2 regions of the Solibacillus sp. genome follow, and region 2 is predicted to be linked to the other one. Evidence: predicted binding sites of a transcription regulator. Region 2 holds the regulator's gene; the other holds the start of a gene.
What was found. Region 2 encodes LexA, which represses DNA repair genes until DNA is damaged. Its sites were predicted from a motif close to CGAACATATGTTCG; they were not measured.
Positions count from the first base shown of each region.

Region 1: the regulator LexA is predicted to act here: its motif matches at 6,053-6,066, upstream of uvrB (excinuclease ABC subunit UvrB).

Region 1 covers NZ_JBELZM010000009.1:28,219-39,412, reverse strand. Annotated here, with positions in the region: gene ABS917_RS10375 (AbgT family transporter) at 64-1,584, shown strand; gene ABS917_RS10370 (amidohydrolase) at 1,603-2,877, shown strand; gene ABS917_RS10365 (M20 family metallopeptidase) at 2,892-4,343, shown strand; gene ABS917_RS10360 (YhjD family protein) at 4,507-4,860, shown strand; gene ABS917_RS10355 (competence protein ComK) at 4,866-5,357, opposite strand; gene ABS917_RS10350 (IDEAL domain-containing protein) at 5,545-5,784, shown strand; gene uvrB (excinuclease ABC subunit UvrB) at 6,141-8,123, shown strand; gene uvrA (excinuclease ABC subunit UvrA) at 8,129-10,996, shown strand; gene ABS917_RS10335 (DUF4097 family beta strand repeat-containing protein) at 11,082-11,194, shown strand, end outside.
Region 2 covers NZ_JBELZM010000002.1:196,090-207,283, reverse strand. Annotated here, with positions in the region: gene ABS917_RS03145 (EAL domain-containing protein) at 29-2,212, shown strand; gene ABS917_RS03140 (alpha/beta hydrolase) at 2,237-2,884, opposite strand; gene ABS917_RS03135 (DNA helicase) at 2,898-3,461, opposite strand; gene tkt (transketolase) at 3,692-5,686, opposite strand; gene ABS917_RS03125 (DUF896 domain-containing protein) at 5,826-6,062, opposite strand; gene ABS917_RS03120 (YneB family resolvase-like protein) at 6,127-6,783, opposite strand; gene yneA (cell division suppressor protein YneA) at 6,770-7,117, opposite strand; gene lexA (transcriptional repressor LexA) at 7,278-7,901, shown strand; gene ABS917_RS03105 (gamma-glutamyl-gamma-aminobutyrate hydrolase family protein) at 7,986-8,681, opposite strand; gene ABS917_RS03100 (5' nucleotidase, NT5C type) at 8,797-9,342, opposite strand; gene ABS917_RS03095 (DNA alkylation repair protein) at 9,421-10,128, opposite strand; gene ABS917_RS03090 (gamma-type small acid-soluble spore protein) at 10,404-10,820, shown strand; gene glnA (type I glutamate--ammonia ligase) at 10,943-11,194, opposite strand, start outside.

The DNA of each region.
Region 1 (11,194 bases), on a different contig from region 2:
TTTATTATAATCTTTTATTTAAGGACAGTGAAATAATTTGTCTTTAAATAAGGGGGCGAACTAATGGAGCAAGTAAAAACGACTAACAATGGGGCATTTAATAAATTTTTAAATGTGATTGAGCGGGCGGGTAATAAGTTACCACATCCTTTCATGCTATTCTTTTATTTAACACTAGTTTTAATCGCAGTATCGTTGGTGCTGGGTACGATGCAAGCAGCTGTTATGCATCCTACTACAGGGGAAGAAGTTGTTGTAAAAAGTCTGCTTTCTAAAGAAGGTATACGATACATATTAACTAATACTTTAACAAACTTTACCGGCTTTGCGCCATTAGGTTTAGTATTAGCGATGATGCTCGGAATCGGGCTTTCTGAAAAAGTCGGGCTGTTTTCTGCTGTGATGACAAAAGCGATTTCAAAGACACCGAAACGCATCGTATCATTTATGGTTGTGTTTATCGGTATTTTAGGAAATATTGCATCCGATGCAGCGTTTGTAGTTATTCCACCATTAGCGGCACTTGTGTTTTTAGCTTTAGGTCGCCATCCGTTAGCTGGTTTAGCGGCAGGTCTTGCAGGGGCGGGGATTGGTTTTACTGCCAACATTCTGGTTGCAGGAACAGATGCATTGCTTTCGGGTATTACTACGGAAGTTGTTAAAGGGCTTGACGATACACTTATTGTGACACCGTTGGATAACTGGTTTTTCATGATTGCATCTACATTTTTATTAGCATTTTTAGGTGCGATTATTACAGATAAAATTGTTGAGCCGCGTCTTGGCACATATAAAGGTGATCAAATCGCAAAAAGCACGGATATTTCGGAGCTTGAAGGAAAAGGGTTGCGTAATGCAGGAATTGCGGCGCTATTATACATTGCATTTATCGTTGGATTAATACTCATGCCAAACTCGGCACTATTGAACGATGACGGAACGATTTTACGTTCACCGTTTTTATCTGGGATTATACCAATCATTTTAGGGTTCTTTATTGTTGTTGGGATTACATTCGGTGTAACAACGAAAAAAATCCAGAAAGCTGCCGATGTACCGAATATTATGGCAGAAGCGATTAAAGATTTATCGAGCTATATCGTTTTGATTTTCATGATCGGTCAGTTTATCGGGTACTTTAACTGGTCTAACATTGCGACATGGATGGCTGTACATTTAGCGGACTTCCTGGCAGCAATCAATTTAACGAATATTTTTGCGATTATTCTGTTCGTGCTGTTAGTAGCTGTCTTAAGTTTATTTATTATTAGTGGTTCGGCTTTATGGTCGTTGGTTGCACCAATTTTCGTGCCGACGTTTCTAGTGCTGGGGTACCATCCGGCATTCATTCAGTTAGCGTATCGTATTGGGGAATCTTCGACGAACATGGTCACACCCTTAAATACTTACTTTGCGATCATTTTAGGATTTATGCAGGTGTATAATAAAAAGGCTGGAATTGGAACATTGATGTCATTAATGATTCCGTATACTATCATTTTCTTGATTTTCTGGATTTTGCTAATGTTAATTTTCGTAATTTTCAATATACCGATTGGGCCGGGTATTTATTACAAATTATAAATGGAATGAGGGAAACAGATGATTGACATATCAAATTCATATTTACAAAGACTGATAGGCTGGCGTAGAGAGTTCCACCAATATCCGGAACCAGGGTGGCTGGAATTTAATACGACGAGCAGCATTGCGGACTTGCTGGAAGAATGGGGATACAAACTGTATGTCGGTAAAGAGCTGAATGTGTCGGAACGGATGGGATTACCGAGCGAGGCGATGATCGAACGATTTTATGATGCAGCCAAAAATGCCGGTGCAAATGAAAAATGGCTGTCGAAAATGGAAGGCGGCTATACAGGTGTATTAGCAGTTCTGGAAACAGGCAAGCCTGGTCCGACCGTATGTTTCCGTGTCGACATTGATGCACTTCCTATTTTCGAATCAACGGAAGCAGATCATGTACCGAATAATTTAGCGTTTCGATCGCAAAATGACGGGTTCATGCATGCATGCGGCCATGATAGCCATATTGCGATGGGCTTAGGATTAGCGGAACAAATTATGCAGCATCGCGACCTGTTCAGCGGTACGATTAAAATTATTTTCCAGCCTGCTGAAGAAGGGGTGCGCGGGGCGGCTTCTATCGTTCAATCACCTTTGTTTGATAACATCGATTATTTCTTTGCGCTTCATATTGGAACAGGGGTAGAAGCCGGAAAGTTTATTGCAGGTTCGGCAGGATTTTTGGCTACATCAAAGTTTGATGCGACAATTACAGGCGTAGCAGCACATGCGGGAGGTGTTCCAGAAGAAGGAAGAAATGCATTGTTGGCAGCTGCCCAGGCAACAGTCGCGTTGCATAGTTTGCCGCCGCATAGCAAGGGAAGTCACCGAATCAATGTCGGAACATTGCATGCAGGTCTTGGCCGCAATGTTATTCCGTCAACGGCGCAGATGGAGCTGGAAGTGCGCGGCGAAACGACAGAGGTTAATGCGTTTTATGAAAATGCGGTCAAGCAGATTTTTGCTGGGATCGAAACAATGTATGGTGTTCGTGTCGCATTGAAAAAAGTAGGGGAAGCGATGAGCGTTCCTTCAAGTAAAGCGCTAAGTGCGATTTTAGCTGATGTGGCCAATGATCTGCACATTCCGTATGAGGAATACAGCGACTTTAATTCAGGTTCTGAAGATGCCACATTTTTTATGGATCGCATTCAAAAAAATGGCGGTTTGGCAACCTATTCGATTATCGGTACAGATCTTGCGGCAGGGCATCACCACGAAAAATTTGATATTCGCGAAGAAGACATGCTTCCAGCGTTAAAAATATGGCTCAATACATTATTAAAACTGTAATAGGAGATGACAAGATGAACAGTACCGTCCGGGAAAACAGAATTGAACAATTAGTTATGCAATACGAGCAGCAGATTATTGCACTGTCAAATTCGATTTGGGATATTGCGGAAACACGCTTTCAGGAGCAGAAGTCGGTAGAACTATTAACTGAATTTTTACGTCAGCACGGGTTCCAAGTGACAGAAAACATTGCAAACATGGATACGGCATTTGTTGCTACATATGGAACAGCTGGCCCTGTTATCGGAATTTTGGGGGAATTTGATGCGCTCCCGGGATTAAGCCAAGTGTCGCAAAGTGCAACGCGTCAGGCGGTTATTGATGGCGGGAACGGACATGGCTGCGGACACAATTTATTAGGAACAGCAGGCATTGCGGCAGCACTTGCATTAAAAGATTTAATTGAGCGCGGTGAATTACAAGGACAAATTCGCTATTACGGCTGTCCTGCTGAAGAAGGCGGCTCCGGGAAAACTTTCATGGTACGTGAAGGTGTATTTAACGATGTTGATATTGCACTTACATGGCATCCGAATTCATTTGCAAGTATTTTCAGCTTCTCGTCGCTTGCAAACTATCAAGTATATTTTGAGTTTGAAGGCGTGGCCAGCCATGCTGCAAATGCGCCTGAATTAGGACGCAGTGCGCTTGACGCAGTAGAACTGATGAATGTTGGAGTAAACTACTTGCGTGAGCATGTTCCGTCAAATGTTCGCATGCATTATGCCGTAACAAATACGGGGGGCCTTTCGCCAAATGTCGTCCAGGCAAATGCAGAAGTGCTTTATTTAATCCGCGGAAAAGACATTCAGCAAGTGGATGATATTTATAAGCGCATTGTAAAAATTGCGGAAGGTGCGGCTTTAATGACGGAAACTAAATTAACAGTGAAGTTTGACAAAGCATGCTCGAATTATATACCGAACGATCTATTGAACCGTCTACTATTTAAAAACTTGCAGCAAGCAGGATTGCCGGCATACAGCGGTTCTGAAATGGACTATGCGAAAGAAATGGTTGGTACGCTTACGGCGGATGAAATCGCAGCAGCCAAAAATGAAGTAACGACATTGGCCGGATCTCAATCTTTTGATTTAGAACAAGCATATGTTGATGGTGTATTTTTAAATGAAATTGTACCGTATGAAGTGTCCAGCTATACAATGGCGGGTTCGACTGATGTAGCAGATGTAAGCTGGGTTGTACCGACAGGGCAATTTTTCGCTCCTTGCTTCGTATTCGGCACACCACTGCATACGTGGCAGCTTGTATCGCAAGGCAAAACGTCGCTTGCACATAAAGGGCTTTTATATGCAGCGAAAGTGCTGGCTTTAACAGCGGTGGATTTACTTGAAAATCCTTCGTTAATTGAAGAGGCGAAACGCGAGCTCTTGGCGGAAACGAAAGGTGCATACGTCAATCCGATTCCGGCGGGTATTCGTCCGAATGCTCATCAGAAATAAGTATTTCGTAACTGAAAATAGCCGTGCCCTAGTATTGAAATGCTAAGGCGCGGCTTTTTTTAGTGAAATTTAAGCTAAGTAATAATTTTCCACTTGTCAGATTTAAAAAAATATGTGAAAATACATATACGAACAAACGTTCTTATTAATTGGAGGTATTCGTATGCTGCAAATTCCTTCTAAAACGATTCCGTATTATGAGGCTGGGATTTATTTGCCGTTGCTGTTAATTATTCTTGGGAAGGATTACTCAATTGTGGAGCAAAGTCCGTTCAAATTTAAAAATCCCTATTTGCAATTAATCGATGCTGTACGTATCAAAATAGAGCATGACTTAAAAGAAACGAAGGACTATTTTAAACTTCATCAGATGCGCTTAGTAAGAGGCAAAACGGATGATTTGTTTACCGAGTATCATTTTTACTTTGGGGGAATCATGGAGTGCAGAAGATATTCGAATATTCGCCTTCGTAATCAAAGTGAGTTACTTCTTGCTGAATATTTTAAAAATAGCTGATGCTCTTATAAGATGGCATTGCGCTGTAACAGCAGATATTTATAGTACATCGCAGCGCGTACATATTGCTGGTTGAAGGATTTCATATTGATGTCCAGACTAATTTCAGTATTATCCACAAAAGTTACGAGCGTTTTATCACCATCTTCACTAATATTAATAATAGGATTCAAGGATAACCAAATATTTTGAGGTGAAAACGGCGAAAATAGCGGGAATAAAATGCACGGATCCCCGAAATCATAGGCCACCATTATCGGCAATTTATGTTTATTCTCTCCGAAAAATCGCCTCGACTGATATTTGCTGGCATCATAGGAACTTCCATGCAGACGACACGTATCGCGGATGATTTTTAAAGGTTTATACGGAGAAGTAGATTGGCCGTACTTGTCCAATATGGCAGTGTGAATTTTATCTCGATGCTGATAGGACTTCAAACAAAAGGTGGAGTTAGAAATAATGTAATTGGATTTTTGTGTTAAATTACTAATCATTTTGTATCCCCTATCTTTCCTACTTTTTTAATCGCTTAAATTTTCACTATACATCTAAACTACTGCATAATTTGCTAAAAATCAACATTATATTTAGAAAATTCTGTCATATGATAATTTTTCAGAATATATTGCAAATTATATGATTTTTAACTTATAATGGTTAAAAGAGGTCGAGGTGATATCGATGGATAAATATTATTCGTATACAGACTTTTTAAAAGCGGTTAGTCAGCAGTCCACTGAACATCATGCAGAGAAGCTATTGAATGAAATTTATTTAGATTTATTTATTAGTCGGTTGCAGCGGATGCAACGTATTGAACAATTAAAGTTACTTATCGATACATCGTTAGATCAAAAGAACGAACAAGCATTTCACAGCTATACTACAGAGTTAAATGAGTTATTGGAAACCGTTTCCTAAAAGCCGACCTATTCCAGGTGGCTTTTTTTTATGGGCAAGCGGCGGGTTGTAGTTGTTTTCTAATAAGTGATGGAAAGTTTCTAATAAAATTAAAATAGTTCCAATAAATTGGTTATTTTCTAATAAAAAGGATAATTCTTCTAATAAGTGTTCAAGAGTTTCAAATAACCGGTCCCAATCTTCAAATAAGTCACCGCACTTTTCTAATATCCGCCACCACAGCTCTAATAAACACAGCCAACCTAAAAAAACTCAACCACACAAAATTCGAATGTACGTTCGCAATTTTATCGTAAATTAAAAACGGGTATGTTAAAATAGAAGATAATATAAGCGACAGAAAGGACAATCTGAATATGACAGAAACTTTTACAATAAAGTCCGCCTATCAGCCTGCCGGGGATCAGCCGGAAGCGATTAAACAGCTCATACAAGGGGTTAAAGAAGGCAAGCGTCACCAGACATTGCTTGGGGCGACAGGTACGGGTAAAACATTTACGATTTCCAATGTAATTAAAGAAGTGAATAAGCCGACGCTCGTGATGGCACACAATAAAACACTGGCCGGCCAATTATATAGTGAGTTCAAAGAATTTTTCCCGGACAATGCGGTTGAGTATTTCGTCAGCTACTATGACTATTTCCAGCCGGAAGCATATGTACCGCAAACCGATACGTACATTGAAAAGGATTCAAGTATTAATGAAGAAATCGATAAATTGCGCCACTCGGCAACGACTGCGTTATTTGAACGGAAAGATGTCATTATTATCGCATCCGTATCGTGTATTTACGGTCTCGGTAATCCGGAAGAATATCGTGAAATGGTCGTTTCCATTCGTACAGGGATGGAAATCGAGCGCAATCAGCTACTGCGGAAACTAGTTGACATTCAATATGAACGTAATGATATTAACTTTACACGCGGTACTTTCCGAGTACGCGGGGATGTTGTCGAAATTTTCCCGGCTTCACGCGATGAACACTGTATCCGTATCGAGTTTTTTGGTGATGAAGTTGACCGTATCCGTGAAGTGGATGCACTGACAGGCGAAATTTTAGGGGACCGTCAGCACGTAGCCATTTTCCCGGCATCCCACTTCGTTACCCGCGAAGAAAAAATGAAAGTCGCCATTGAAAATATCGAAAAAGAGCTGGAGGAGCGTCTTACAACATTGCGTTCGGAAGACCGATTACTGGAAGCACAGCGCTTGGAGCAACGGACAAACTACGATTTGGAAATGATGAAGGAAATGGGCTTTTGCTCAGGTATCGAAAACTATTCGCGTCATTTAACATTGCGTGAAGCAGGGGCGACACCATATACATTACTGGATTACTTCCCTGAAGATTTTTTGCTTGTTGTTGATGAAAGCCATGTTACATTACCGCAAGTACGTGGTATGTATAATGGGGACCAGGCTCGCAAAGGGGTATTGGTTGAGCATGGTTTCCGTCTGCCGTCCGCACTGGATAACCGCCCGCTTATGTTCGACGAGTTTCAGTCTAAAGTTAGCCAGGCGATTTATGTATCGGCAACACCGGGCCCATACGAATTAGAACATACACCGGACATGGTGGAGCAGATTATTCGTCCGACAGGGCTGCTTGATCCGACAATTGATATCCGTCCGATTGAAGGACAGATTGATGATTTGATCGATGAAATCCATGAGCGTATCCGCCGTAATGAACGGACACTCGTCACGACATTAACGAAGAAAATGTCTGAAGATTTATCGAGCTATTTAAAAGAAATGGGCTTGAAAGTCGAATACTTGCACTCGGAAATCAAAACACTGGAACGGATCGAAATTATCCGGGAGCTTCGTAAAGGAACATATGATGTGCTGATCGGCATTAACTTATTACGGGAAGGTCTAGATATTCCCGAAGTATCACTTGTCGCGATTTTGGATGCGGACAAGGAAGGGTTCCTCCGTTCGGAACGTTCGCTCATTCAAACAATTGGACGTGCTGCACGTAACTCGAACGGTCATGTCATAATGTATGCCAATAATATGACGGATTCAATGACAAAGGCGATCGGTGAAACGAAGCGCCGTCGTGAAATTCAAATGGCGTATAATGAAGAGCATGGTATTACACCGAAAACGATTATTAAAAAGATTCCTGATATTATCCGCGCAACACAAGCTGCGGAACAGGAAGAAACATATATTACAAAAGTGACAGGCGGTAAAAAGCTGACGAAAAAAGAGCTGGAGAAGCTTGTTGAAACATTGCAAGTTGAAATGAAAGAAGCCGCAAAAGCGCTTGACTTTGAACGCGCGGCTGAACTACGTGACATGATATTTGAATTGAAAGCAGAAGGGTGAACAATGTGAAAAATACAGAAATTGTCGTACAAGGTGCACGAGCGCATAATTTAAAAAATATTGATGTCACAATTCCTCGCGATAAAATTGTTGTTGTGACAGGGCTTTCAGGTTCCGGTAAATCTTCATTGGCATTCGATACGATTTATGCGGAAGGGCAGCGTCGTTACGTCGAATCATTGTCTGCATATGCACGACAATTTTTAGGGCAGATGGACAAGCCGGATGTCGATACAATTGAAGGGCTGTCACCGGCGATTTCGATCGACCAGAAGACGACGAGCCGTAACCCGCGCTCGACTGTCGGAACAGTAACAGAAATTTACGATTATTTGCGACTGCTTTTTGCGCGTATCGGAAAACCGTATTGCCCGACACATGGGATTGAAATTACATCACAGACGATTGAACAAATGGTCGACCGTCTTATGGAATTTCCGGAGCGCACGAAAATGCAGCTGCTTGCCCCTGTTATTGAAGGGAAAAAAGGAACGCATGTAAAACTGCTTGAAGACTTGAAAAAACAAGGCTTTGTGCGGATCCGTGTAAACGGGGAACTGCGTGATCTCGATGACAATATCGAGCTCGAAAAAAATAAAAAACACACGATTGAAGTAGTCGTGGACCGTGTTGTCGTAAAAGAGGGCAATGAAACACGTTTAAGTGACTCCCTTGAAGCAGCGCTCAGAATTGCGGATGGCCGCGTTCTGGTCGATGTCATCGATCATGAGGAGCTGTTATTCAGTGAGCACCATGCATGCCCGCTATGCGGCTTTTCGATTGGTGAACTGGAGCCGCGCATGTTTTCATTCAACAGTCCATTCGGTGCTTGTCCAACATGTGACGGCCTTGGAAGTAAAGCAAAGGCAGATATTGACCTGGTCATTCACAACTGGGATTTAACATTGCTTGAAAATGCGATTGCACCATGGGAATCCGTATCATCCAACTATTACCCGCAGCTGTTGGCATCGGTATGCAAGCACTACAATATTCCAATGGATGTGCCGGTAAAAGATATTCCTAAGGAAAAAATGGACAAAATTTTATACGGTTCTGGAAAAGAGGAAATTCTATTCGAATATACGAATGATTATGGCAGTGTGCATAAGAAAAAGATCGAATTTGAAGGTGTCATCGCGAATATCGAGCGCCGCTTTACTGATTCTTCTTCGGACTATGTGCGCGAATCAATGCAAAAGTACATGACTGAACAGCCTTGTGCTACTTGTAAAGGGCACCGTCTGAAAAAGGAAACATTGGCAGTAAAAATTAAAGACCAGAATATTTCGGAAGCGACACGCCACTCCATTCAGGAAATGTATGAGTTCTTTAGTTCAGTAGAATTAACGGAAAAAGAACGCCAGATTGCGAATTTAATTATTCGTGAAGTTATTGAACGACTGAAGTTCTTATTGGACGTTGGTTTAAATTATTTAACGCTTGCACGATCTGCTGGAACATTATCCGGCGGGGAAGCACAGCGTATTCGACTGGCAACACAGATCGGCTCCCGCTTAACAGGTGTCCTTTACATTTTGGACGAGCCATCAATCGGTCTGCATCAGCGCGATAATGACCGTTTAATTAATACACTTGTAAATATGCGCGACCTCGGCAATACATTAATTATCGTCGAGCATGATGAAGATACGATGATGGCAGCGGACCATTTAATCGATATCGGACCGGGTGCCGGTGTACATGGCGGTCAAGTCATTGCACAAGGGACACCAAAACAAGTAATGAAAAACAAAGAGTCGATTACCGGTCAATATTTAAGCGGGAAGAAATTTATTCCGCTTCCGCTTGAACGCCGTAAATCAGACGGCCGGAAAATAAAGATTAAAGGCGCTTCTGAAAATAACTTGAAAAATGTCAGTGTCGATATTCCATTAGGGCAGTTCATCGCCGTTACAGGTGTGTCCGGTTCCGGTAAATCGACATTGATAAATGAAATTTTATATAAGTCACTCGCATCAAAACTGAACCGGGCAAAAGTGAAGCCGGGCAAGCATAAAACAATAGAAGGTTTAGAACAGCTGGAGAAAGTAATCGATGTGGACCAATCGCCAATCGGCCGTACTCCGCGTTCGAACCCGGCAACGTATATTGGCGTATTCGATGATATTCGTGATGTTTTTGCGATGACGAATGAAGCGAAAGTGCGCGGCTATAAAAAAGGACGTTTTTCGTTCAACGTAAAAGGCGGACGTTGCGAAGCTTGCCGCGGGGATGGCATTATTAAAATCGAAATGCACTTCTTGCCGGATGTTTATGTGCCGTGTGAAGTTTGTCACGGGAAGCGTTATAACCGTGAAACACTGGAAGTAAAATATAAAGACAAAAATATTTCCGATATTTTGGAAATGACGGTAGAAGATGCATTGGAGTTTTTCGGGAACTTGCCAAAAATCCAGCGTAAACTGCAAACGATTGTCGATGTCGGTCTTGGCTATGTGAAGCTTGGTCAGCCTGCGACAACATTATCCGGCGGTGAAGCACAACGTGTAAAATTGGCGTCCGAATTGCATCGGCGTTCAACCGGCAAATCATTTTATATTCTGGATGAACCAACGACCGGTTTGCATGCGGATGATATTTCCCGTTTATTGATTGTACTGCAGCGCTTAGTTGAAAACGGGGAGACTGTGCTTGTTATTGAGCATAATCTCGATGTGATCAAAACAGCCGACCATATTATTGATTTAGGTCCTGAAGGCGGCGAAGGTGGCGGTACCATTTTAGCGACAGGTACGCCGGAGAAAATAGCCGAAGTGAAAGAAAGTTATACGGGACGCTACTTAAAACCGATTCTGGAACGTGACCGTGAACGTATGGAATCGAGAATTAAAGAAGCGCAAAATAAATAGATTGAAAAACTAAGAGCGCAAACGAAACTTTTCGTCCTCCCTCCTCGTATAATAACTATATACGAAGCAGAGGGAGGAATTTTTTATGCAAGAAGAACGTAAACGCATTTTGAAATTAGTTGAAAGCGGTACAATTACGGCAGAAGAGGCGATTGTATTACTTGAAAAATTGTCGTCGGAAAAGGAATCCACTCCATC
Region 2 (11,194 bases):
CACACTACTTTTTAAAGGGGAAGTTAGAATGACCATTGATCAATTTATACCCCTATCAAAAGACCGATTATTTAATTGGCTAAAAACCTTAAGTAACCAGCTTTCGAAAGGATCGCTCATCATTGATATTAATGAGGCAAATTTACCTATTTTACATGCTAATTCACCTTTTTTAAAATTCACATCTTTCGAAATGAATGAATTGCTCCATCAAAATATCAATATTTTGAATGGACATAGAACCAATGAAATATCTATTGAAGAATTTAATTTACATTTAAAATCAGGTGTAGCAAAAAAATTTACGATTTTGCATTATACGAAAGAAGGATCGGCTTTTTGGAACTCGGTTACACTGCATCCGATTCGAAATGAAGACAAAGTGATTCAGTATATTTTATTAACTTGCGAAGATACAACGGAAGCAGAGTTAAATAAAATGGTTTATAAACTGGAGCATGAAGTTTATGAAGCGATTGATCATGAAGATAACCTGCAGTCGATTTTAAATTTAATTACCGAGAAAATTGAACTTTTCTATATTCGCGATGTCTACTGTGCCATTCACATTTTTGATGAAAATTTTGAAATTAAATCGGTAGGCACACATTCATTGCCATTGGAAATTATTAATGAACTTAATATATTGGAAATTACTCCTAATACTAGCCTGAATTCGAACGCAGTTTATTTAAAGGACTTTGCTCAAAAAGATCAACATCTAGATCTTTTTAAACATTGGCATCTTAATTTTGTTCAAGGCTCATGGACAAAGCCGATTTTAACTCCTCAAAATGAAGTTAGCGGCATTTTGACCCTGTTCAATCAGGATACGACAGAGTTAAAGCAAATCGATATTAATTACTTAAATCGATTGGCTTTACTGATTCAATTGGCAATAAAATATGCTGAACAAAAAATTGAGCTTAGTAGACTTGCCTTTTTTGATGTTGAAACAAATTTACCAAACCTCCATTACTTCAAATCTGAATTATCAGAATGGATTAATGTTGGCAACTCGGGATTGGTTGCAATCTTACATCCTACTGAATTTAATAAAGTCGTTGATTTATACGGAAGAAACGCCGGAGCCGATTTACTCCGACAAGTGGCAGATCGTATGCAAATATATATCCCGAAAAGTGATTCACTGATTGCACGATTTTCAAATTCACTCATATTCGGAAAAGTTGACGAAAATGAGTGCTTCCTTGCCTATAATCAGCCTCTTGAATCAATAACACAATTACCTTATATTATCGATGGTAAAGAAATCTATATTACATTAAAAATTGGTTATACGGTCTTTAATCAGTCGATGACAGTCGAGCAGAGCATTCACCAGGCTGATATCGCCTTATCCAATGCACAGAAGCGAACTGGGACGAGCTATGCTGTATATGAAGACAATAGTACGAAACAATTGACGGAAGAAATGGATATCCTCAATCAATTGGCCTATGGGCTTCAACATGAAGAATTCGAAGTTTATTTGCAGCCTAAGATTAACTTCCAGACAATCGAAGTGGAAGGTTTTGAAGCACTCTCTCGTTGGAATTCGAGCAAACTTGGTTTTATTTCACCGGTAAAATATATCCCGATCGCTGAACAAACCGGAAAAATTAAAGCGATTGATTTACTGAATTTTAAGCAGATCCTTGTCTGGCTTCAAAATCGTATAAATGAGAACAAAAAGATTTTACCAATTGCGCTCAATATTTCTCCGGACCATTTTTACGATCCGGATTTCCTTCAAAATATAAGAGATATATTTTACCAATATAATGTTCCCCCGGAATATATAAAACTGGAAGTAACGGAAAGCATAGAGTTGGTGGACTTTAAAAATGCAAAAGAGATTCTGAATCAACTAAGATTTATGGGCATTGAATGTTCAATCGACGATTTTGGAATTGGTTTTTCTTCATTAAGTTATTTACCGCAGCTGCCCTTTTCTGAAATCAAAATTGACCGGAGCTTTGTCAGTGCAATGAATGAACCCGGGATGTATGCAATCGTGCAAACAATCATCCAATTGGCTAAAAACATTCAAATGCGTCCCATTGCCGAAGGAATTGAAACTGAAGAACAACTGGCAATGCTTCAACAACTTGGCTGTCCTGCTGGTCAAGGCTATTATTTCTATAAACCGATGTCCATTACCGAAGCAGAACAATTGCTGGACACGAAAAAAACAGCTGGCGGGAAGTAAATCACCTTCCGTCAGCTGTTTTCTTTAGTTTAAATTGTCCGGTAAATCTTTTGATAAGAATGCGATTAAATCGTGTAGATTTTGCTCACTCACTCCATGGCCTACCGGATAAGTTCTGAATGTTACGTCCGTATCATAGTCACTGAAAAAACGAACGGCATGTTCTGCCCATTCAATCGGAAAATCATAATCATATTCTCCGTGAGAAATAAAGATTTTTGATTTATCCATCGTTTTTTTGCTGTACTCAAGCGCAGCAAATTCCGGTAAATAACCGCTTAATGCTGCTGTTCCACGAATGGCATTGCCCATCACCATTGCAAGTGACTGTGCCATCGCTGCCCCTTGGTTGAAACCAACAACATAAATTTGCTGTTCATCCAAATTGAATTCCCAAATGGCTTCTTTAATAAATAATTCAATACCTTTCAGCACTTTATCAAAGATGGCGCGATTCGGCTTGCCCTCTTCTTCAAATGTATAAAATGCAAAGCCGGGACGATGTTTAATCGGTCCTTGCAAACTAAAAATATGACAATTTGTTGAAAACGAATCAACAAGTTGCAGTAAATCGTTTTCATCGCTCCCTAAACCATGCAGCAAGAATATCGCAGGTTGCTTATCTGCCTCGACTTTAGGTGCTTTGTGTAAATAAATAAATGGTGTGTTCATTTTAAATCTCCTTTTAAGAAAGCGTCATTTTATTGACAAGCTGGTCCGTGTAATAAGCCATATAGCCATCCAGCATTTTGATTGTTTCTTCAATATCGCCTTCTGTTAAAATATTTGCATTTTTTGCACAGGCAACCGTTAAAAAATCAATACGGAATGCATGCTCTACGGATGCATACGCATAATCGTATATCACATCTTCATCTTCTACCTTTAATGCTTCATATTGCTGATGGAATGCTTTCTTGTAATCGTCCATTTTCTCTCCGACACTATTGCGGATTTGCATTTGCTGTGCCATCAATTCATTTTCAATATAAGAAACGGCTGGCACTTTTCCTGAACTGAATGTCTCCCGAACAAGATCTGTCCATGCCATTTTATTTTCCACGTAATACGCAATATTTAACATTAATCGATCATAAAAATCAGTCGTTGACGTGGAGGAAGCTCTTTTTTCATCGATATTTTTTTGAAGCATTGTTTGGAATTTTTCAAGGTCTGCTTTATTCGATAAGAAATAAAGTGTCTGTTCGATATATGTAGTAATTTCTTTTTGCTTATTTTCTGCTGTCATTATTCATCCACATCCTTCATCTGATACTTCCATATTTCTTTATTATCGTACCATTCCTTCAGGAAAATCGCACGTTATCCAATTATTTGTATGGGCATATTGTATCTGAATTTGCTCTTTTTGCCAAAGCTTTTTTCTTGTCATTCTAAACGATTGGCCCGCCTCTGAATGATCTATAAATGAAAAAATGCCACTTGCCATAGTAGACAAGTGACATTTTGAGCTTCGAACTAAAGTGCTTTTACTTTCGCAACTACATTTTCTACTGTGAAGCCGTATTCTTTTAACACAATTTTCTCTGGAGCCGATGCACCAAATTTATCGATCGCCAATACATCGCCCTCAAAACCAACATATTTATGCCAGCCAAGTGATGCTCCCATTTCAATTGCTAAACGCTTCGTCACAGCTTTAGGTAATACAGATTCTTTGTATTCTTTCGACTGTTTTTCAAAGCGGTCCATTGATGGCATTGATACAACAGATGCGTCAATTCCTTCTGCTAGCAATGCTTTTTTCGCTTCTACTGCCAAGCCAACTTCAGAACCTGTTGCAATTAACAGGACATCCGGAGTTTCTTTAGATGAAGCTGAAACAACATAAGCGCCTTTTTCAACACCATCGTATACTGTCTCTGTTGCAACATCTAATACCGGCAAGTTTTGACGGGATAATACTAATACAGTTGGCGTTGATTTGCTCTCTACAGCTAATTTCCATGCTGCTACAGATTCATTTGCATCAGCAGGACGGATCACTGATAGATTCGGGATTGCACGTAATGATGCTAAATGCTCGATTGGCTCATGTGTAGGACCATCTTCCCCTACTGCAATTGAGTCATGTGTAAACACATATGTTACAGGCAAACCCATTAATGCAGATAAACGAATTGCTGGGCGTACATAGTCAGAGAACACAAAGAAAGTACCGCCAAATACGTTTAAACCGCCATGTAATGCCATACCATTCAGCGCAGCACCCATTGCAAATTCACGAACACCAAACCAAATATTACGGCCTTCCGGAGTTTCAGCAAAGAAATCGCCAGCGCCTTTAATTGTTGTTTTGTTTGATCCTGCTAAGTCAGCAGAACCACCGAAGAATGATGGTGTTGTTTTTGCAATTGCATTGATTGCATCACCAGATGATGAACGAGTAGCTACTGCAGTACCTGCTTCATATACAGGTAATTCAGAAGCAAAATTCTCCGGTAATTTGTTATCCATTGCGTTTACAAATTGTGCAGCCAGTTCCGGATATTCGTTTTTGTAGCTTTCGAATAATTCGTTCCATGCTGCTTCTGCTTGTACACCTTGCACTTCGCTTGCCGCTTTAAATGTATCGTATACTTCAGTTGGAACGAAGAATGGCTCATGTTCCCAAGCGTATGCAGCTTTTGTTAAAGTAACTTCATCAAACCCTAGTGGCGCACCATGTGAATCAGCTTTACCAGATTTGTTAGGAGAACCAAAACCGATGACAGTTTTCACTTCGATTACAGTTGGGCCGCCAGTATTTTGCTTCGCTTTTTCAATAGCTGAATTAATTTCCGCGATATCTGTACCGTCTGCAACTTTTAAATAGTTCCAGCCGTAAGATTCGAAACGTTTTTGGATGTTTTCAGAGAATGACTTTTCTAAATCACCATCAAGTGAAATGTCATTTGAATCATATAGTACAATTAATTTATCCAATTTTAAGTGACCTGCAAGAGAAATTGCTTCTGCAGCAACACCTTCCATTAAATCTCCGTCACCGCAAAGAGCAAATGTATAGTGGTCTACAATGTCTTTACCTGGCTTGTTGTATGTTGCTGCCAAGTGACGTTCAGCCATAGCCATACCTACTGACATTGCAATACCTTGTCCTAATGGACCAGTTGTCGCTTCTACACCAACTGTATGACCATATTCAGGATGTCCCGGTGTTTTTGAATTCCATTGACGGAAGTTTTTGATCTCTTCCATCTCTAAACCGTAGCCGCCTAGATGCAATAAACTATATAAAAGCATGGAACCATGTCCAGCTGATAGTACAAAACGGTCGCGATTATACCAATTAGGATTTTGTGGATTGTGACGTAATTGCTTCGTCCACAATGTATAGGCCATAGGTGCAGCACCCATTGGTAAACCTGGGTGACCCGAATTTGCTTTTTCGATTGCGTCAATTGATAGTGTACGGATTGCGTTAATTGCTAACTGATCCATCTGTTGTGTCATTATGTGACATCCTTTCCTCGTACGATATTTATACATTTTATAGTGTAGACAAATTTCCACAAGAAAACAATAATTTCTAAAAACGTCCCGTAAAATATGTCATACTTTATATTAATTGTGACATATTAATGAAATGTAATTAGTTTAAGAATTTCTTCTGTGATTTAATTTGTTTTAATTTTTCAGGTGTCACATCATTGCCTTCTTCATCAATTACTTTCACATGCTCGATTGTATCGCGCATTGTAGTACGGAAAGTATCTAAATATTCTTTGCGCAGTGCTGTACGTTCCTTCGCCTGCTCTTCAGTCAATTTACCTTCTCTCGCTAATTTAGAAAGCTCATTAATGCGAGCTAATTTTTCTTTTGATAACATTTGAATCTCACCTTTCTTCCTACCTACTACAAAGGTATAAAAAAAACGACTTGAAAACAAGTGTTTACTCTTCAAGTCGCTCCATATATTCAATATATCTTCTATGTACGGTCGCTTTACTGATAGAAATTCCCAAACCCGACAAAGTCGTAGCAATTTCCGCAAATGTTAAACCTTTCTGGCGAAGCTGAACAATTTCTTCGACAGGCACTTCTTTTCGTTCACGCCCTTCAATATTGCCACGATTTTTTAAATTATTTTGCGGCTGGTAGCCATTTTCTACAGCGCGGCGCATTCCCCGGCGGATTTTTGCATTATGCATACGGCGCTGATATTCTTCTACAATCGCCAAAATTTCAAGCAGCATTGTATCCATTTCGTTTAATATGACTGGACCTGCATCGTTTAATGTATATACTGTCGCTTCATATTTTTGCAGTAGGTGAAGCACTGCCATACGGGCATTTCCTCGACCTAAACGTGTCTCGTCCTGTACAAATAATGCTTTAATACCGTACTCTTTCATATAGTCAAGCATATCGAGCAATCCGTCTCGATCGACATCATATCCACTATGCTGATCCATGAAAATCTCCACATCTTTATAGCCGAATGTTTTTGCATATTTTGTCAGTTCTTCCTGCTGACGCACTAGTGATGTTTCCTGAGTATTTTTATCCGTACTGACACGGCAATAAATTACTGCTTTAGTTTTTATCATTGTTCCCTCTCGCTACTTTAATCGATTGCATATCGGAGGATTCATTCAGCTGAGCAATGTATTGTGAATCTTTTTCTACAGGTACAACCAATACTTGTCCTAAAACAACTTTTTCATCCAGCATTCCGTTTTCCTTTTTTACTTCATTGATCCAATCATGCTTAGCCATTTTACCACGATATTGTTCTGCCAACGACCATAAAGTATCACCGTGCTCTATGCTTACGTGTTCGTATAATTCAATTTTATCATCCTGCATCATGAATAAAGCAATCATAAGTATAGAGAATAGTAGAAACATTGATGTGAAGCCATTTAATTTAATTCTTTTCATTAGAAAAACCCTCTTTCGAATGTATGTTCGGAATATTTGTTCTCATAATAATACGAACATATGTTTTTGTCAACCGTTTTTTCGAACTTATGTTTGCATTCGTGTTCGCATACTGCTATACTTACTTTAAGAAAAATAGCATGATAAAGAGGTGAGTTAGTTGACACAAAAAATTTCAAAGCGGCAGCAAGCTATTCTAACTTTTATAAAAGAGGAAGTTCGTTCTAAAGGCTATCCGCCATCAGTTCGCGAAATTGGAGAAGCAGTAGGTTTAGCTTCCAGTTCAACTGTCCACGGGCATTTAGCTCGTTTAGAAAGTAAAGGGCTTATCCGTCGTGATCCTACAAAGCCGCGTGCCATTGAAATATTGGACCAGGAAGAGATGAACATTGCGAAACAAGGTGTCATTCATGTTCCGTTGATCGGTAAAGTTACAGCTGGTCTGCCTATTTCCGCAATCGAGGATATTCAGGAATATTTCCCGTTGCCGGATGCTTACGGCTCACCGGAAGAGGAATTGTTTATGCTTGAAATTATGGGAGAATCCATGATTGAAGCCGGTATTTTAAATGGGGATTATGTTATCGTTAAAAAAACGTCTACTGCGAACAATGGAGAGATTGTCGTAGCAATGACGGAAGACGATGAAGCGACTGTCAAGCGCTTTTACAAAGAAAAAACTCATTTCCGTCTACAGCCTGAGAATAGCTCAATGGAGCCAATCATTGTCAACCAAGTTTCTATTTTAGGTAAAGTAGTCGGCCTCTATCGAAATATCCATTAATTATTAAGCTTGCCATTCTAATATAATCGGCAAGCTTTTTATTTTTAAAACAAAAAGCCCAGCCGCGAATGACTGAGCCTATATTTATTTATTGCATGCTTCTACAAAACTGTTAAATAAGCGCTGTGCATATACATCCCCGTTTGGAGCCAATTCTTCCGGATGCCATTGCACCGCGACACAATATGGATGCGATTCATGTTCAATCCCTTCAATGATGCCGTCCTTAGCGACAGCCGAAACAACGAGCCCTTCCCCGAGATTTCCAACCGATTGATGGTGAAATGTATTTACACGAAATGAGTCTTCTTTAAATATTTCTTTAAATTTTGGTGTTTTTACTTCAACGGTATGTGCCAATTCCCCGCGCTTTGAAGTTTGTTTATGTAAAATTGTGTTTTCTACTTGTGATGGTATATCCTGAATGATCGTCCCCCCAAATGCGACATTCATAATCTGTTGTCCGCGGCAAATACCGAGAACAGGCATTTGTCTTTTAAAGGCTTCATTCATTAATAAAAGATCGCTGTCATCCCGCTTTCGTACAACACTTCCGATATGACGGTGCGGCTCTTCATTAAACAACAACGGATCTATATCCGCTCCACCAATTAATACGAGGCCATCAATTAGATTTAATAATGCATCTACGTTTTCTTCTGTAGCATTCGGTATACAAATCGGAATACCTCCAGCTTGTTCAATGGAAGTTAAATATGCGTTGTTAATATCCAATTTCTTGTCAAAATCATACATTGTTAATCCAATAATCGGTTTCATTCTTTTTATCCCCTTATAGTTTGTAGATAATTCCAATAATTTAAATTATACTATTTCGTTATACTAAATGACTACAAAAAATAAAAAAGGATTGCACAACCGCAACCCTTTATTTTTATACAATTTCCATTTGTTTTATAAAATACTGTTTTATTTCTTTCCAGTTCTGAACACGTATGAAACATTCTTCTGATCGATTGTACGGCATCGAATACAATATGCCCGTTCCTTTAAATGCTGCAAGCTGGCGTGGGCTGTCATCAATTAAATAATCGGTATGTATTACAGCTTTATTTCCGCAAAACACAATGTTCTGTGTTTTAATAAAGGGTAAATGCTCCATCAGCCAATCGTATTTCGCTGTAAATGAACCCGGTACATCCATTGCAGCTGTCGCAATAAAAATTTCATAATGCTCCTGCAGTTCCTGAATGACTTCAATTGCATCTCCATCCAGTACTTTTAAATCTCTGAAATAGTCAGGCTCATTTAATAAAGCAAATAATTTTTTTGCATCTTCTCGAGGCAAATCACGCTGTGTCGTCATAAGAAACTCTTCATCTGTAAAATTTGTTCCGAAATTCTCGTTATACGTAACACGTAATTTCGAATAAAAATCTGCTAGCACCTGATCCATATCGATAGCAATACTTTTTTTCATGTAATAAGCCTCCTTGAAATTTCCTGATTTTAGTTTATACAATTGTATTGTTAAAAAACAAGGTTTAACTCTTTACAATTAACAACGTACATATTTACGTTTAAAACCGATTCGCCCTTTTTCCACCTGTTTTTCAATTTCCGCAAATGCATGAAGCAGACCCGGTTTTTTCCCTTCACGTTTCGTTTCAATTGGTCCGATTTCATTGGCAATTTGCACAGCTTCAATATGTAAAGGTTTAAATGAAACACCGACAGTCATGACAAAATTATTCATTGCCACCTGAGTACGCTGAGGTGCTTGAAGGATATTGTGTTTTACATACTCAAGCATATCCATTAACTTTTCCTTTGAAAATTCCTCATCTTTACGATTTCCGAGAAGCCAGCAGTAACAATGCCAGCCTGCCGACATTTTCAGGTCCTCACCACTGGCAATCCATTTATCGCTTACTTCTTGCGCAATATCGGATTCCGCCAATGTCACTGCAACAACATAATCGGAAATCATATAGAAATAGGCCTGATCCATCCAGCGGTCATAATCTTCCTCAGTCATAGCTTTCGGATCCGCAATGATTCCTGCAAAATACATAGCATCATAGTTGCCTGTGGCATAGAGCTGTTCAGCCAGTTCCTGATCTATCTTTATTTGTTTTACATACGGTTTCATCGAGCCAATCGTTACACCGAAAACCGGCTCCTTTGCACCATTGGACATATAAATCTTTTTTGTACGCTCTTTGCCCAGTGCTTCTAACTCTTGCATCATTGTATCGAGTTTCATAATTTCCTCCTTATATTATTAAAGTATTTGTCTCTTACTATTATATGGTTTAACCGATCGACATACCTAGCCTTTTTCTCAGTAATTAGCTTTATAAGTATAAAATTCATTTTAAATTGCATTTACAGGATCAGGATATATACGTGACAAACACTCCAGTTTCATTGTCCTTTTATTGTTACCCTCCACTTTTAAATTTATTAAAAAAATTGGCAAATTATTTCACCGAATAATAAAACAACCTCTGAACAGAATAATCTCAGGAGGTGATATTGATGTCAAAAAATAAAAACAACATCAATAATAAAAACGTCGAATTTGGTATGGAAACGGACGTTAATCAAGTAATGCAGCAAAACCAAAAAGCTGAAGCTAAAAAGCAACAAGCTTCCGGTGCGTTTGCAAACAGTGGTTTACAGAAAAAACCGAATTCAATGAAAGCCGAGTTTGGTATGGAAACAAATGTTAACCAAGTGAAGCAGCAAAACCAGCAAGCTGAAGCCAAAAAGCAGCAATCTTCTGGATTGTTCGCAAACAGCGGTTTACAGAAAAAGCTTTCTTCAATGAGCGCAGAGTTTGGCATGGAAACAGATGTTAACCAAGTGAAACAGCAAAACCAGCAGGCCGAAGCTAAAAAACAACAGGCTTCTGGTCAATTTGGTAAGAACAAATTCCAAAACGGCAATAAATAAAAATATTGAACCGGCAATTTTTATTGCCGGTTTTTTCAGTTCCAGCAATTATTTTGGTTATAACTATTAACAATTATGTATACATAAAAAAGCGCCGGAATTTTAAGCTCCAGCGCTTTTTCTTAGTACATTTTCATATATTGGTCGCGTTCCCACTGATGGACAGTCGAACGGTACATGTCGAATTCGATTTCTTTTGCTTCTTTAAAGTTAGCATAGATATGGTTGCCTAATGCTCGTTGAACAACTTCATCTTTTGCAAGTAAGTTTAACGCGTCATCTAAAGCTGCAGGCAGGTTATCGATGCCGTTTGCTTTACGCTCTTCTTCGCTCATTACATAAATATTGCGGTTGATTGCTGGTGGTGGCGTTGA